DNA from 3 places in the Micromonospora sp. DT62 genome. Region 1 is predicted to be linked to each of the others. Evidence: predicted binding sites of a transcription regulator. Region 1 holds the regulator's gene; each other region holds the start of a gene.

Evidence for each region. The regulator HrcA, encoded in region 1, represses chaperone genes, less so after heat shock. The targets are predictions, from matches to a motif close to GGTTNGCACNCTCNNNNNGAGNGTGCNAACC.
Region 2: groL (chaperonin GroEL) is a predicted target of HrcA. The motif match lies at 2,147-2,177, and genes of this name have one in related genera.
Region 3: groES (co-chaperone GroES) is a predicted target of HrcA. The motif match lies at 2,040-2,070, and genes of this name have one in related genera.

Annotation. Positions count from the first base shown of each region.
Region 1 is NZ_JBNCOB010000028.1:57,770-62,991, forward strand. It holds gene hemW (radical SAM family heme chaperone HemW) at 1-826, shown strand, start outside; gene ACPXCB_RS27050 (DUF4870 domain-containing protein) at 867-1,565, opposite strand; gene hrcA (heat-inducible transcriptional repressor HrcA) at 1,810-2,832, shown strand; gene dnaJ (molecular chaperone DnaJ) at 2,906-4,051, shown strand; gene ACPXCB_RS27065 (16S rRNA (uracil(1498)-N(3))-methyltransferase) at 4,099-4,833, shown strand; gene ppk2 (polyphosphate kinase 2) at 4,948-5,222, opposite strand, start outside.
Region 2 is NZ_JBNCOB010000006.1:335,419-340,640, reverse strand. It holds gene ACPXCB_RS12485 (hypothetical protein) at 73-270, shown strand; gene groL (chaperonin GroEL) at 328-1,950, opposite strand; gene ACPXCB_RS12475 (DUF3824 domain-containing protein) at 2,225-3,343, opposite strand; gene ACPXCB_RS12470 (cold-shock protein) at 3,558-3,761, opposite strand; gene ACPXCB_RS12465 (GNAT family N-acetyltransferase) at 3,972-4,505, shown strand; gene paaN (phenylacetic acid degradation protein PaaN) at 4,587-5,222, opposite strand, start outside.
Region 3 is NZ_JBNCOB010000005.1:17,555-22,776, reverse strand. It holds gene groL (chaperonin GroEL) at 1-1,521, opposite strand, end outside; gene groES (co-chaperone GroES) at 1,592-1,906, opposite strand; gene ACPXCB_RS09350 (THUMP-like domain-containing protein) at 2,156-3,379, shown strand; gene ybaK (Cys-tRNA(Pro) deacylase) at 3,442-3,921, shown strand; gene ACPXCB_RS09340 (sugar ABC transporter substrate-binding protein) at 4,115-5,212, shown strand.

The DNA of each region.
Region 1 (5,222 bases):
GGTCACGCCCGAGTCGCTGAAGGCGCTGCGGGCCGCCGGCTACACGCGGATCTCGCTGGGCATGCAGTCCGCCGCGCCGGGGGTGCTGGCGATCCTCGACCGCACGCACAGCGCCGGCCGGGCCGTCGCCGCCGCCCGCGAGGCCCGCGACGCCGGGTTCGACCACGTCAACCTGGACCTGATCTACGGCACGCCGGGGGAGACCGAGGCCGACTTCGCCGCGTCCCTCGACCAGGTCGTCGCCGCCGGGGTGGACCACGTCAGCGCGTACGCCCTGATCGTGGAGGACGGCACGCGGCTGGCCGCCCGGATGCGGCGCGGCGAGCTGCCGTACCCCTCCGACGACGTCGCCGCGGACCGCTACCTCGCCGCGGACGCCGCCCTCGGCGCGGCCGGCCTCTCCTGGTACGAGGTGTCGAACTGGGCCCGCGACGAGGCGGCCCGGTGCCGGCACAACCTGCTCTACTGGACCGGCGCCGACTGGTGGGGCCTCGGCCCGGGGGCGCACAGCCACGTCGGCGGCGTGCGCTGGTGGAACGTCAAGCACCCCACGACGTACGCGAAGCGGCTCGCCGGCGGCGAGTCGCCCGGCCTGGCCCGCGAGGTGCTCACGGCCGACGAGGCGCACATGGAGGACGTCATGCTCCGGCTGCGCCTCGCCTCCGGGCTGCCCCTGGACGCCCTCGACGACGCCGGTCGGGCCGGCGCCGCGCGGGCCCTCGCCGACGGGCTGCTGGCCGCCGACGAGCACGCGGCCGGCCGGGCCGTGCTGACCCTGCGGGGCCGGCTGCTCGCCGACGCGGTCGTCCGCGACCTGCTGCCCTGAACCGCGTGCCGGGGCCGGCCGGGGGAGCGGCCGACCCGGGTCACCTGGTGAAGCTGTAGGTCATCGGGTAGCGGTAGAGCACGCCCTCGTTGGCCTTGAGCCCGCCGACGATGCCGAAGATCAGCGGCACCAGCGTGACGAGCATGGGAACGAAGAACAGCACCCCGCAGGTGATCAGCGTGACCACCCAGCTCAGCACCCCGACGATCGTCCAGGTGAGCTGGAAGTTCAGCGCCGCGACGGCGTGCGCCCGCGCGGTCGGCGACTGCTGCCCCCGGACCATCAGCGCGATGAGCGGCGCCAGCCAGCCGAGCATGCCGCCGCCGACGATCACGCCGGCCGCGCCGCCGAAGTGGGCGATCAGGGCCCAGTTCTTGTCCTCGTTGCTGGCGTAGCCGCCCGTCGGCGGTCCGTAGCCGCCACCGGTCGGATAGCCGGCCCCCGGCGCTCCGTAGCCGCCGGGCGGTCCGTAGCCGCCGGGCGGTCCGTAGCCGCCGGGCGGTGGGTAGTCGCCGGGTGGGGGATAGTCGCCGGGCGGAGGGTAGCCGCCCGACGGCGGCTGGTCACCGGTGGGCGGCGGATAGCCACCGGGTGGAGGATGGCTGCCCGGGCCCGGTGCCCCGGACAGTGGTGCGGTGGGGTCGCCGTAGCCGGCGGGGCCGGGAACCCCCGACGGGGCGGTCGGGTCCGGCTGGAAGCCGGGGTCCCCCGCTCCGGGAGGGCGAGGTGGTTCAGTCATGAAGGTCACGGTAGGGGCAGCCGGCAAGGCGGCACCAGCGCGACACCGGCCGGCACGCCCGGAACACCGGCCCCGCGGGGGCGTCGGGCGGGCCCGCGCGGTCGCCGATCGGACTGATCACCCCAGGTCGATCATCGCGCGGGCGGCCCCGCCGACGTAGACTGGCACTCGCTACAGTCGAGTGCCAGCAGCCCGCCCCGGCCCCCCGCGTGCCGGGGCCGACGTGCGACAGGAGGTGGGGAGGATGGGTCTCGACGACCGCAAGCTCGCCGTGCTGCGCGCGATCGTCGAGGACTACGTCGCCACGCAGGAGCCCGTCGGCAGCAAGGCGCTTGTCGAGCGGCACCAGCTGGGGGTCTCACCGGCGACCGTCCGCAACGACATGGCCGTGCTGGAGGAGGAGGGCTACATCCGCCAGCCGCACACCAGTGCCGGCCGGGTGCCCACCGACCGGGGCTACCGGCTCTTCGTGGACCGGCTGTCCCGGGTGAAGCCGCTCAGCCCGGCCGAGCGCCGGGCGATCGAGCGTTTCCTGGTCGGCGCCGTCGACCTCGACGACGTGGTGCACCGCACCGTCCGGCTGCTGGCGCAACTCACCCGGCAGGTCGCCGTCGTGCAGTACCCGAGCCTGGCCCGTTCCTCGGTGCGCCACCTGGAGCTGGTGCCGATCTCCACCACCCGGCTGATGCTGGTCATGATCGCCGACACCGGCCGGGTCGAGCAGCGGCTGGTCGAGCTGCCCGCGCCGATCCCCGCCGAGGACGTCACGGACCTGCGCCGGCTGGTCAACGAGAAGCTCGTCGGCACCCGGCTGTCGGAGACCCCGCCGCTGGTGCAGGCGCTCGTCGAGGAGTCGGTGCCGCACCTGCGCCCGGCCATGACCACCCTCTCCACCGTGCTGCTGGAGACGCTGATCGAGCGGCACGAGGAGCGGATCGCGCTGGCCGGGACGGCCAACCTCACCCGCGGCGGGCTGCTCGACTTCCAGGGCTCCCTGCGCCCCATCCTGGAGGCGCTGGAGGAGGAGGTCGTCATGCTCAAGCTCATCGGCGAGGCGGAGCCGAGCACGACGCGGGTGCTGATCGGCGACGAGAACGAGATCGACAACCTGCGCGCCGCCTCGGTGGTCAGCACCGGCTACGGGCCGGGCGCGACAAGCGTCGGCGGCCTCGGCGTGCTGGGGCCGACCCGGATGGACTACCCCGGCACCATCGCCACGGTGCGGGCCGTGGCACGCTACGTGGGCGAGCTGCTGGCCCAGAACTGACCAGTCAGGGCCGACGGCCGGCTCCGGCCGCCGACCGGCGCAACGCGAGACGAACATGAGGACACGGAACGCAGTGGCCAGGGACTACTACGGCATTCTCGGCGTGAGCCGGGAAGCCTCCGACGACGAGATCAAGCGCGCCTACCGCAAGCTGGCGCGGCAGTTCCACCCGGACGTGAATCCGGATCCGGAGGCCCAGGAGAAGTTCAAGGACATCAACGCCGCGTACGAGGTCCTCTCGGACGACCGGAAACGGCAGATCGTCGACCTGGGCGGTGACCCGCTCGCCCCCGGCGGCGGGGGCGCGGGTGGCCCGGGCGGCCCCGGCGGCGCCGGCCCGTTCGTCGGCTTCCAGGACATCATGGACGCGTTCTTCGGCGGCGCGGCCGGCGGTTCGCGGGGTCCCCGACCGCGTACCCGGCCCGGCGCCGACGCCATCCTGCGGCTGGAGCTGGACCTGCACGAGACCGCGTTCGGCGTCGAGGCGCCGATCACCGTCGACACCGCCGTGCTCTGCACCACCTGCTCCGGCGCCGGCACGGCGGCCGGCACCCACCTGGCCACCTGTGAGGCGTGCGCCGGCCGGGGCGAGGTGCAGTCCGTGCAGCGCACCTTCCTCGGCCAGGTCGTGTCCGCCCGGCCGTGCACGGTCTGCCAGGGGCACGGCACCACCATCCCGCACCCGTGCCCGACCTGCGCCGGCGACGGCCGCGTCCGCACCCGCCGTTCGCTGACCGTCAAGATCCCGGCCGGCGTCGAGGACGGCATGCGCATCCGCCTCGCCCAGCAGGGTGAGGTCGGCCCGGGCGGCGGCACGGCCGGCGACCTCTACGTGGAGATCCACGAGCGGCCGCACGACGTCTACTCCCGTAAGGGCGACGACCTGCACTGCCGGGTCACGGTGCCGATGACCGCGGCGGCCCTCGGCACCCGGCTGACCATCAAGACGCTGGACAGCGAGGAGACGGTCGACGTCAAGGCCGGCACCCAGCCGGGCAGCACGCTGCGGCTGCGCGCCCGGGGCGTGCCGCACCTGCGTGGCACCGGCCGGGGTGACCTCTACGTCCACCTCGACGTGCGCACCCCCACCAAGCTCGACGCCGACCAGGAGAAGATGCTGCGCGACTTCGCCAAGACCCGGGGCGAGGAGGTCGCCGAGCTCACCAAGCAGGGCGGCTTTTTCTCCCGGATGCGCGACGCCTTCAACGGCCACCCCTGAGCGGCCTGACCGCCCCGGCGTCCGCCGGGGCGGCTAGCCTGATCGTCGTGTCCGCGCCGCTGTTCCTGGTCGAGTCGCTGCCCACCGCCGACCAGCTCACCCTGGGCGGCCCCGAGGGGCACCACGCCGCCACGGTGCAACGACTGCGCGTCGGCGAGGAACTGCTGCTCGCCGACGGCAGGGGCGGCACCGCGTCCGCGGTGGTCACGGCCGTCGGCCGGGGCAGCCTCGAACTCGACGTCATCTCCCGGGGGTACGTCGACGCAGCCGTCCCCCGGCTCGTCGTGGTGCAGGGCATCGCCAAGGGCGACCGGGGCGAGCTGGCCGTGCAGGCGATGACCGAGGTCGGGGTGGACGAGATCGTGCCCTGGGCGGCGTCCCGCTCGGTGGCGCAGTGGCGCGGCGACCGGGGCGCCCGGGCCCGGGAGAAGTGGGTGGCGACGGCCCGGGAGGCGGCGAAGCAGGCCCGCCGGTCGTGGCTGCCGGTGGTGGCCGGCGCCCCCGACGAGTCCACCGCGACGGTGGCCCGCCGGATCGCGGGCGCCGCCGCGACGTTCGTCCTGCACGAGGAGGCGCGGGAGCGGCTGACCACCGTCGAGCTGCCCACCGCCGGTGAGATCGTGCTGGTCGTCGGCCCGGAGGGCGGCATCGCCCCGGCCGAGCTGACCGCCTTCACCGAGGCAGGCGCCCGGCCGGTGCGGCTGGGGCCCTCGGTGCTGCGTACGTCGACCGCCGGGGTGGCTGCCCTCAGTGTCCTGGCCACCCGCCTCGGCCACTGGTGACCGCCGGCGGTACTCGACTCGACGGGTCGGTCATCAGCGGTGCGGGCCTCGTCGGTGACCGTCGCCGGCCAGGACATCTCGTCCGGCATGGTCGGGGCGCGCGTCCGGCGGAGGTCAGAGCCTGGGAAAGACGTGCACCGTCTGTTCCTCCGGGTCCAGGTCCAGCCCGGCCGGGCCGATGATCAGCGGGTCCGGTACGCCGACCACCTCGTGGTCCTTGTCGTGGTAGTCGAAGCGGCTCAGCACGTGGCGCATCGCCTCGATCCGGGCCCGCTTCTTGTCGTTGCTCTTCAACACCGTCCACGGTGCGTCGGCGGTGTCGGTGTAGAAGAACATCGCCTCCTTGGCCTCGGTGTACTCGTCCCACTTGTCGAGCGAGGCGATGTCCA
Region 2 (5,222 bases), on a different contig from region 1:
TAGACCCTCATAACGCCATTCGCCCGCATTGGTGATCGTCGCGCCCTACCGTTTCCGGTAGAGGAGGCAGCCATGACCACGGACGACGAACGCCCCGGCCCGTTGCCGTTCGACCGGCTCGACTACGGCGACGCCGAGCAGCAGGCGGAGATGGCCGGCGTCGACGAGCCGGCCGACGAGCCGGTGACGCTGGTCGACGAGCCGGTGCAGATCCCGCAGCCGTACGACCGGGCGCAGAAGAGACGCAACCAACGGCCACTGCCGACGTGACAGCACAAGGGGCGGACCGCTGACGCGGCCCGCCCCTTGCGGCGTTTGGAACTGGACTCAGAAGTCCATGTCCCCGCCACCCGGACCAGCCGGGGCGGCCGGGGTCTTCTCCGGCTTGTCCGCCACGACGGCCTCGGTGGTGAGGAAGAGCGCCGCGATCGACGCGGCGTTCTGCAGCGCCGAGCGGGTCACCTTGGCCGGGTCGATGATGCCCGCGGCCAGCAGGTCGACGTACTCGCCGTTGGCGGCGTTGAGGCCGTGACCCGGGTTGAGGTTGCGGACGTGCTCGACGACCACGCCACCCTCGAGACCGGCGTTGACGGCGATCTGCCGCAGCGGGGCGTCCAGCGCGATCTTGACGATCTGCGCGCCGGTCGCCTCGTCGCCGACCAGGTCCAGCTTGTCGAAGGCGGACTTGCCGGCCTGCACCAGCGCGACGCCACCACCCGGGACGATGCCCTCCTCGACGGCGGCCTTCGCGTTGCGGACGGCGTCCTCGATGCGGTGCTTGCGCTCCTTCAGCTCGACCTCGGTGGCCGCGCCGACCTTGATCACCGCGACGCCGCCGGCCAGCTTGGCCAGCCGCTCCTGCAGCTTCTCGCGGTCGTAGTCGGAGTCGCTCCTGTCGATCTCGGCCCGGATCTGGTTGACCCGTCCCTGGATCTGCTCGGCGTCGCCGGCACCGTCGACGATGGTGGTCTCGTCCTTGGTCACCACGACCTTGCGGGCGCGGCCCAGCATGTCGAGGCCGACGGCGTCCAGCTTGAGGCCGACCTCCTCGCTGATGACCTGGCCACCGGTGAGGATGGCGATGTCGGCCAGCATGGCCTTGCGGCGGTCACCGAAGCCCGGCGCCTTGACGGCGACCGACTTGAAGGTGCCCCGGACCTTGTTGACGACCAAGGTCGCCAGGGCCTCGCCCTCGATGTCCTCGGAGATGATCAGCAGCGGCTTGCCCGACTGCATGACCTTCTCCAGGATCGGCAGCAGGTCCTTCACCGACGAGATCTTGCTGTTGACGATCAGGAGGTAGGGGTCGTCGAAGACGGCCTCCATGCGCTCCGGGTCGGTCATGAAGTAGGCCGAGATGTAGCCCTTGTCGAAGCGCATACCCTCGGTGAGCTCCAGCTCCAGCCCGAAGGTGTTGCTCTCCTCGACGGTGATGACGCCTTCCTTGCCCACCTTGTCCATCGCCTCGGCGATGATCTCGCCGACGCTGGTGTCACCGGCGGAGATGGAGGCGGTGGAGGCGATCTGCTCCTTGGTCTCGACGTCCTTGGCGAGCTTGAGCAGCTCCTCAGAGACGCTGGCCACGGCGGCCTCGATGCCCCGCTTCAGGGCGATCGGGTTGGCACCGGCGGCCACGTTGCGCAGGCCCTCGCGGACCAGGGCCTGGGCCAGGACGGTCGCCGTCGTCGTGCCGTCACCGGCGACGTCGTCGGTCTTCTTCGCGACCTCCTTGACCAGCTCGGCGCCGATCTTCTCGTAGGGGTCCTCGAGCTCGATCTCCTTGGCGATGCTCACACCATCGTTGGTGATGGTGGGGGCACCCCACTTCTTCTCGAGGACGACGTTGCGGCCCTTGGGGCCGAGGGTCACCTTCACGGCGTCGGCGAGCTGGTTCATGCCCCGCTCGAGGCCGCGGCGCGCCTCTTCGTCGAACGCGATCATCTTGGCCATACGGCGTTGTCCTCCTGGACACTCACGGGCCACCCGAGTGTGTGTCCCGGATGGGCCGCCTGGTGTACGCACCTTGGGGACGTCGCCACCTGGCGACGACGACGTCTCCTCGGCCGGGCCGGATAGCCCGCGACGACCGGCCATGTGCCGCAGCCGCGTCTGGGCGCCGCTACGACCGTGGCCCTACCGCCCCGACCATTGGCACTCGCGGTATGCGAGTGCCAATGACTTGTTTAGCACTCTCCCCTGCCGAGTGCAAGCACGATCGCCCCGGTCAGCCGAGTTCGCCGGCCAGCCGCGCGCTGTCCACCGGCCCCTCGTGGGCGCGCTGCTCGGCGTACGTGACGACCAGGCCGACCAGCTGGGCGAGGTGGGTCGGCAGGGCCAGCACCGCGCCCACCAGCGTCACCACGAGCACGCCGACCGCCGTGCCGGGCGACTCCAGCGGGGTGGTGCCGAACGGCAGCGCGCCGATGCCCTCCACCATGCCGGCGGCCCCGCCGCCGACGATCACCGCCGCCCCCACCAGCGCCACCCGGCCGAGCAGCAGACCGAGCCGGTCGTGGAACATGCGGAAGGAACGGCCGATCGGGTGCTGCCGCTCGAACAGGTAGACCGGGCCGGCCATGCTCAGCGCGAAGGCGAAGTAGATGCCGGGGATCACGCAGAGACAGACCCCGAGCCCGATGATGACGCTCATCAGCAGGGTCCAGCCCCAGAGGCCCAGCGCCCGGCGTGCCCCGTAGGAGAGGGCGGCGCCCACGCTCACCGGTTGACCGGCCGCCTGCCGGGTGACCACCCAGGTGCCGGCCGCCCAGCCCAGGCTCTGCACGAAGCCGAAGATGAGGGCGCTGCCGAGCACCACGGACAGCAGGACGACCGTGTCGGTCAGGAAGGTGTCGGGCAGCGCGGCCGGGTCGCCGGCCATGGACTCCTCCCACTTGGCGCTCGGGTCGACGACCAGCGAGAGCATCGACACCACCAGGGCCGGCAGCACCTGGGTGAGCAGCAGGATCGGCAGCAGCAGCCGCCAGCCCCGGCGCACCGCGCCGACGCACCGGCCGAACCAGCCGTTGACGCCCGCGCCGGGCGGGGTGACGAGCAGGTCGGCCGGGTCGAGGCCGTGCCCCGGCGGGTACCACCCGTGGACCGGCTGCCCGGGATACGCGACCGGGGCGCCCGGCTGCCCGGGGTACGCGACCGGGGCGCCCGGGTACCACGGCTGCCCGCCGTACGGGCCGGAGCCGGCCGGGTACCCGCCGGTGGGCGGGAAGACCCAGTCCTGCGGCTGTTGCGGGTCCGTCGGCGCAGCGCCGCCCGGGCCGACGGGTGGCGTCGCGGAGGGGTCGGGATCTCCCGGGGGCGGCGCGGCCTGGGGTGGCTGGTCGGACATGAACCCTCCTCAGCGATGGCTGGAACGGCTCACGATCCTCCCCTGCCGACGCAACCGCGTCGAAGCCCGCCCCCGTGGAGCGGACCGGCAGACTGCCCGGCCCCGTGGAGCGGACCGGCCGGCGACCACCCGGGGCACCGGGCCGCCCCCGGCCGGCGCCCCACGACCGGTGGCCGGGAGGTCGGTCGGCGCGGGGGCGCGGGAGGGACGCCCGTCAGGCGATGACGCGCACGCGCTCGGCCTGGGGGCCCTTCTGGCCCTGGGCGATCTCGAACTCGACCCGCTGGCCGTCGTCCAACGCCTTGTAGCCGTCCATCTCGATCGCCGAGAAGTGGACGAAGACGTCCTGCCCACCGTCGACGGCGATGAAGCCGTAGCCCTTTTCGGAGTTGAACCACTTCACGGTGCCCTCTGCCACGGTGCACTTCCTCACTCTGCGCGGCGTTCCACGACCCCGGAGGCCGGGCGGGCCGGCACCGGAGGACCACCGGCTCGGCGATCGACGAGGGCCGCTGAAACGGTGACCGAAATCGCACGCTACACGAAGCGTGACGACACCGCACGACCACAAATCGGACATACGCCGATCGACGGCCATCGGCCGTCATCGCTGTGATAGGCATTCGGCATGACGAGCACGCCCGACGGTCCGGGGCCGACGCGGCGGGCGGAGATCCGGCGGGTCCGACCCCCGGACGCAGCTCGGATGCGGGCGCTGCGGCTGGAGATGCTCGCCGACGCCCCGCTGGCCTTCCTGGAGACCCTCGCCGACGCGGCGGCCCGGTCGCACGCCGACTACGCGGCCAGGATCGCGTCCGTCTCCGTCGGGGCGGGCACCGCCCAGTTCGTCGCGGACCCGGGCGGCCGGCTCGTCGGGCACGCCGGCGGCACGGTGGCCCCCGGGGAGCCGGGGCTGACCGTGGTGTACGCCGTCTACGTCACCCCGCCCTGGCGGGGCACGGGCCTCCTCGGCGACCTCGTCGACGCGGTCGCGGCCTGGTCCCGCGCCTGCGGGCGCCCCGAACTGATGCTGGAGGTCGTGGTCGGCAACGACCGGGCCTACCGCGCGTACCGACGGCTGGGCTTCGTCGACACCGGCGTACGCGTCCCGCACCCCACGGTCCCGGCGCTCACCGAGCTCCAGATGCGCCGCCCGGCCTGACGCGCTGGCGACCCGTTCCGCCAGGACCGGATCGGCTGCCCGGAGCGGCCCGCGCGGGGCCGACCCGGGCAGCCGGACCTCTCAGGCGTGCCGGCGGGACTGCACGATGCGGAACCGGTTGGCCACGTAGGCGCCGTCGGTGAGCGCCGAGTTGGCCGCCGCGTTGGCGCCGCTGCCGTGGAAGTCGGAGAAGGCCGCCGACTGGTTCACGAAGACCCCACCGGTCAGGTTGCAGGAGAGGTGCACCCCGACCTCGATCGCCGCGGTCTCGGCCGCGTCGAGGACCGCCTCGTCGGTGGAGTAGACCGCCGCGGTGAGCGCGCCCTTCTCGCCGACCGTGGCGCGCAGGATCTCCAGGCTGTGCGCGGTGGAGTCCGTGGCGATGGCGAACGAGATCGGCCCGAACCACTCCTTCGAGTAGGTCGCGGTGTCGTCGGCCGCCAGCCTGACCACCGTCGGGGTGCGGACCACCGCGCCGGGGAAGGCCGGGTGCTCGACCGTACGCGACTCCAGCAGCGCCTCGCCGACCTTGGTGACCTCGTCGAGGCGCTCCAGCACCCCGTCGTTGACGATCGCGCCGGTCATCTCCACGCCGCGCGTCGGGTCGGCGGTGATCTTGGCGACCGCCGCGGCGATCCCGCCCGCCACCTCGTCGAAGCTCTTGTGCCCCTGGTCGGTCTCGATGCCGTTGCCGGGGATCAGGATGTTCTGCGACGT
Region 3 (5,222 bases), on a different contig from region 1:
CGACGCCGCGTTGGTGACCGCGTTGCGGGTCACCTTCACCGGGTCGAGGATGCCGGCCTTCGCCAGGTCGACGTACTCGCCGGTGGCGGCGTCGAGGCCGTGGCCCCACTCCTTGCCGGCGACCTTGTTCACCACGACGTAGCCGTCGTGGCCGGCGTTCTGCGCGATCCAGCGCAGCGGCTCGACCAGCGCCTTGCGCACGATCGAGACGCCGACCTTCTCGTCACCGGTGAAGCCGAGGTCGTCGTCGAGCGCCGGCAGGATCTGCACCAGGGCGGCGCCACCGCCGGGGACGGTGCCCTCCTCGACCGCGGCCTTGGTGGCGGCGATCGCGTCCTCGATGCGGTGCTTGCGCTCCTTCATCTCGACCTCGGTCGCGGCACCGACCTTGATGACCGCGATGCCGCCGGAGAGCTTGGCCAGCCGCTCGGCCAGCTTCTCCCGGTCCCAGTCGGAGTCCGAGGCCTCGATCTCCTTGCGGATCTGCGCGACCCGGTCGGCGACCTCGCTGGACTTGCCGCCGCCGTCGACGACCGTGGTGTTCTCCTTGTCGACCACCACGCGCCGGGCGGTGCCGAGCACCTCCAGGCCCACCTGGTCGAGCTTGTAGCCCAGCTCGGGCGCGACCAGCTCGGCGCCGGTGAGGATCGCCATGTCCTGGAGCATCGCCTTGCGCCGGTCGCCGAAGCCGGGGGCCTTGACCGCGCAGACCTTGAGGGTCTTGCGGATCGAGTTGACCACCAGCGTCGACAGCGCCTGGCCGTCGACGTCCTCGGCGATGATCAGCAGCGGCTTGCTGTTCTGGAGGACCTTCTCCAGCAGCGGCAGCAGCTCCTCGATCGCCGAGATCTTCTGGGTCGTGATCAGGATGTACGGGTCCTCCAGGACCGACTCCTGCGACTCCATGTCGGTGACGAAGTTCGGCGAGATGAAGCCCTTGTCGAACTGGAGACCCTCGGTCACGTCCAGCTCGGTGTGCAGGGCGGAGCCCTCCTCGACGGTGATGACACCGTCGCGGCCGACCCTCTCCATCGCCTCGGCGATCAGCTCGCCGATGGTGGCGTCCTGCGCGGAGATCGTCGCGACGTGCGCGATCGACTTCTTGTCGGCGACGTCGACCGCGCGGCCGAGCAGCGCCTCGGAGACCTTGGCGGCCGCCGCGTCGATGCCCCGCTTGAGGCCGGCCGGGTTGGCGCCGGCCGTGACGTTGCGCAGGCCCGCGCGGACCATCGCCTGGGCCAGCACGGTGGCGGTGGTGGTCCCGTCGCCGGCGACGTCGTTGGTCTTGGTCGCCACCTCCTTGACCAGCTGCGCACCGAGGTTCTCGTAGGGGTTGGTGAGCTCGATCTCCTTGGCGATGGTGACGCCGTCGTTGGTGATCGTGGGCACACCGAACTTCTTGTCCAGGACGACGTTGCGCCCGCGCGGGCCGAGGGTGACCTTGACCGCGTCCGCGAGGGCGTTGACACCGTGCTCGAGCAGGTGCCGGGCGTCGTCCGAGAAGCTCAGGATCTTCGCCATGAATGTCCCTTCGAAGCGTCGTCGCCCCGGCCCGGCGAGCCGGACCGGGGCGACGACACTGATCGGTTGCTTACTTCTCGATGACCGCGAGGACGTCGCGGGCGGAGAGCACCAGGTACTCCTCGCCGGCGTACTTGACCTCGGTGCCGCCGTACTTCGAGTAGAGGACGGTGTCGCCGACCTTGACGTCGATCGGCACGCGGTTGCCCTTGTCGTCGATCCGGCCCGGGCCGACAGCGAGGACAGTGCCCTCCTGCGGCTTCTCCTTGGCGGTGTCGGGAATCACGATGCCCGACGCCGTGGTGGTCTCAGCCTCGTTCGCCTGGACCACGATCCGGTCCTCGAGCGGCTTGATCGCAACCTTGGTCGCGGTAGTCACGGGCATACCCTCCTGGGGTACTGGTTTCGTTACCGACCGGCAAGCCGGCCAGCGTCAATCTGCCACATGCCACCGGGCGGGGCCGTCGTCGCGGGTGCCGGTCCGCCTGGCGTTCAGCGCCCGGGCCACGGGGCCCGGAAGCTGGCACCCTCAGGGTGAGAGTGCTAATCGCAGGTTATTCCTCGGCTAGCACTCCGTCAAGGAGAGTGCCAACCCGCCGGCCGGCGCGTCGGGCCCGCCGACCACAATGACCGGGTGGATCTCGACCAGTTCGCCGCCCTGCGTACGCCCGAGGGGTCGGCCGCGCTCGCCGCCGCCGCGCGGGTGGCCGGCGGCGATCCGCTGACCGCGGCGGCCGCGCTCCGCTCGACGGGGCTGCCGGCCGGGCTGGCGTCGGCCGCCCTCACCCAGGCCGAGCTGCGCCGCCGGGCGGTCGGCAAGTTCGGGCCGGCGGCGGCGGGGATGTTCCTCACCCGCGCCGGGCTGGAGCAGGCCACGCGGGGTGTCGTCGCGGCCCGGCGGGCCGAGCGGCTGCGGGCCGCCGGGGTGCGCGTCCTCGCCGACCTCGGCTGCGGCCTCGGCGCGGACGCGCTCGCCGCCGCCCGCGCCGGCATCCGGGTGTACGGCGTGGAGGCCGACCCGCTGACCGCCGCGATGGCCGCCGCGAACGCCGAGGCGGCCGGGCTGGCCGAGCTGTTCACGGTGGAGTGCGGCGACGCCACGGCGTTCGACGTGGACCGGGTCGACGGGGTGTTCTGCGACCCGGCCCGGCGCAGGGCGGGCACCGGGCGGCGGATCTTCGACCCGAACGCCTACTCGCCGCCCTGGGACTTCGTGGTCGGGCTGGCCGAGCGGGTGCCGCACACCGTCGTGAAGGTGGCGCCCGGCATCGACCACGCGCTGGTCCCGGCGGGCGCCGAGGCGGAGTGGGTGAGCGTCGACGGCGACCTGGTCGAGGCGGCCCTGTGGTGCGGCGAGCTGGCGCAGGTCCCCCGCCGCGCCACCCTGCTGCGCGTCAGGGAAGGGTCCCCCGTCGACGCTTCCGGTAGCGGAAGGGTCCCCTGCTGTCAGTTGACGGGCTCCGGGGACGCCGAAGCACCGGTCGGCCCGGCGCGCCGCTTCCTGTACGACCCCGACCCGGCGGTGGTCCGCGCACACCTGGTCGCGGAGCTGGCCGAGACGCTGGGCGCGACGCTGGCCGACCCGAGCATCGCCTACCTCTACGCGGACGCGCCGACGCCGACGCCGTTCGCCCGCTGCCTGGAGGTCACCGACGTGCTGCCGTTCTCGCTCAAGCGGCTGCGGGCGCTGCTGCGGGAGCGCCGGGTCGGCCGGGTGGAGATCCTCAAGCGCGGGTCCGCCCTGGAGCCGGAGAAGCTCCGCCGGGACCTGCGGCTGGCCGGGGACGAGGCGGCCAGCCTGGTACTGACCCGGGTCGCCGGGGCGCCGACGGTGCTGGTCTGCCAGCCGGTCGGGTAGCGCGCGGGGCGCCCGGCCTTTTCGGCTCGCGGGTCGCGCGGGGTCGGGTTAGCTTGACCGTCATGGCGGGACAGGGCACTCCGGCGACCGCGCTGCTGACGAAGCGGAAGATCGCCCACAGCACCCATCCGTACGACGTCTCCCCGGACGCGCCCCACTACGGCGCGCTGGTCGCGGCGGCCCTGGGGGTGCCGCCGGAGCGGGTCTTCAAGTCGCTGGTCGCCGAGGTCGACGGCGCGTTGACGGTGGCGGTCGTGCCGGTCACCGGCGAGCTGGACCTCAAGGCGCTCGCCGCGGCGGTCGGCGGCAAGCGGGCCGCCATGGCCGACCGGGCGGTCGCCGAGCGGGCGACCGGCTACGTGCGCGGCGGGATCAGCCCGCTCGGTCAGCGCCGCCGGCTGCCCACGGTGCTCGACTCGTCGGCGCTCGACCATCCCACCGTCTACGTCTCGGCGGGCCGGCGCGGGCTCCAGCTCCAGCTCGCCCCGCAGGACCTCGTCGCCCTCACCGGGGCGGTCACGGCCCCGCTGTCGGCCCGCTGAGCTGCGCCGCTCCCGTCGACCACGAGAGAGCGCTCCCCGGTGGACGACGGCCGGGTGTCAGGGACGTTGCTGAATTGTTACTGCCGACAACAAACTCGCCACCTCGGCGCTCTTGTGCCGACGGCGCGAAGCGGAATACGTTGCCGGACACAACAAACCAACATCATCCCCCACCCCCGAAAGGACCCTGCTGATGCGCAAGGGCTTCCTCACCTTCGCCGCCGTGGGCCTGCTGGCCGCCGGCAGCCTGACCGCCTGCGGCGACGACTCCGGTTCCGATGCCGGCGGCTCCACCGAGAAGAAGCCGAAGATCGGCGTGATCCTGCCGGACAGCAAGTCCTCCGCCCGCTGGGAGGGCGCGGACCGCAAGTTCCTGGAGGAGGCGTTCAAGGCCGCTGGCGTCGACTACACCATCCAGAACGCCGAGGGCGACAAGAGCGCGTTCCAGACCATCGCCGACCAGATGATCACCAGCGGGGTCACCGCGCTGATGATCGTCAACCTGGACTCCGGCACCGGCAAGGCCGTGCTCGACAAGGCCAAGTCCCAGGGCGTGGCGACCATCGACTACGACCGCCTCACCCTGGGCGGCTCGGCGACCTACTACGTCAGCTTCGACAACGAGGTCGTCGGCAAGCTCCAGGGCGAGGGCCTGAGCAAGTGCCTGACCGACAAGGGCGCCAAGAACCCGGTCGTGGCCTACTTGAACGGCGCCCCGACCGACAACAACGCCACCCTGTTCAAGAACGGGTACGACTCGGTGCTCAAGCCGAAGTTCGACTCGAAGGAGTACACCAAGGGCCCGGACCAGAACGTTCCGGAGTGGGACAACGCCCGGGCGGCCACCATCTTCGAGCAGATGCTGACCCAGACCGGCGGCAAGATCGACGGCGTGCTCGCCGCCAACGACGGCCTCGGCAACGCGGCCATCTCGGTGCTGAAGAAGAACAAGCTCAACGGCAGGGTCCCGGTGACCGGCCAGGACGCCACCCCGCAGGGCCTGCAGAACATCCTCTCCGGCGACCAGTGCATGACCGTCTACAAGGCGATCAAGGAGGAGGCGAAGGCCGCCTCGGACCTGGCCATCGCGGTCGCCAAGGGTGAGAAGAAGGAGACCGGCCAGACGGTCAAGGACCCGGAGGGCGGCCGGGACGTCCCGTCGGTCCTGCTGACCCCGAAGCTGATCTTCAAGGAGAACGTCAAGGACGTCATCGCCGACGGCTTCGTCACCAAGGACGAGGTCTGCGCCGGGGCGTACGCCAAGCTCTGCGCCGACGCCGGCATCAGCTGACCCGTACCCG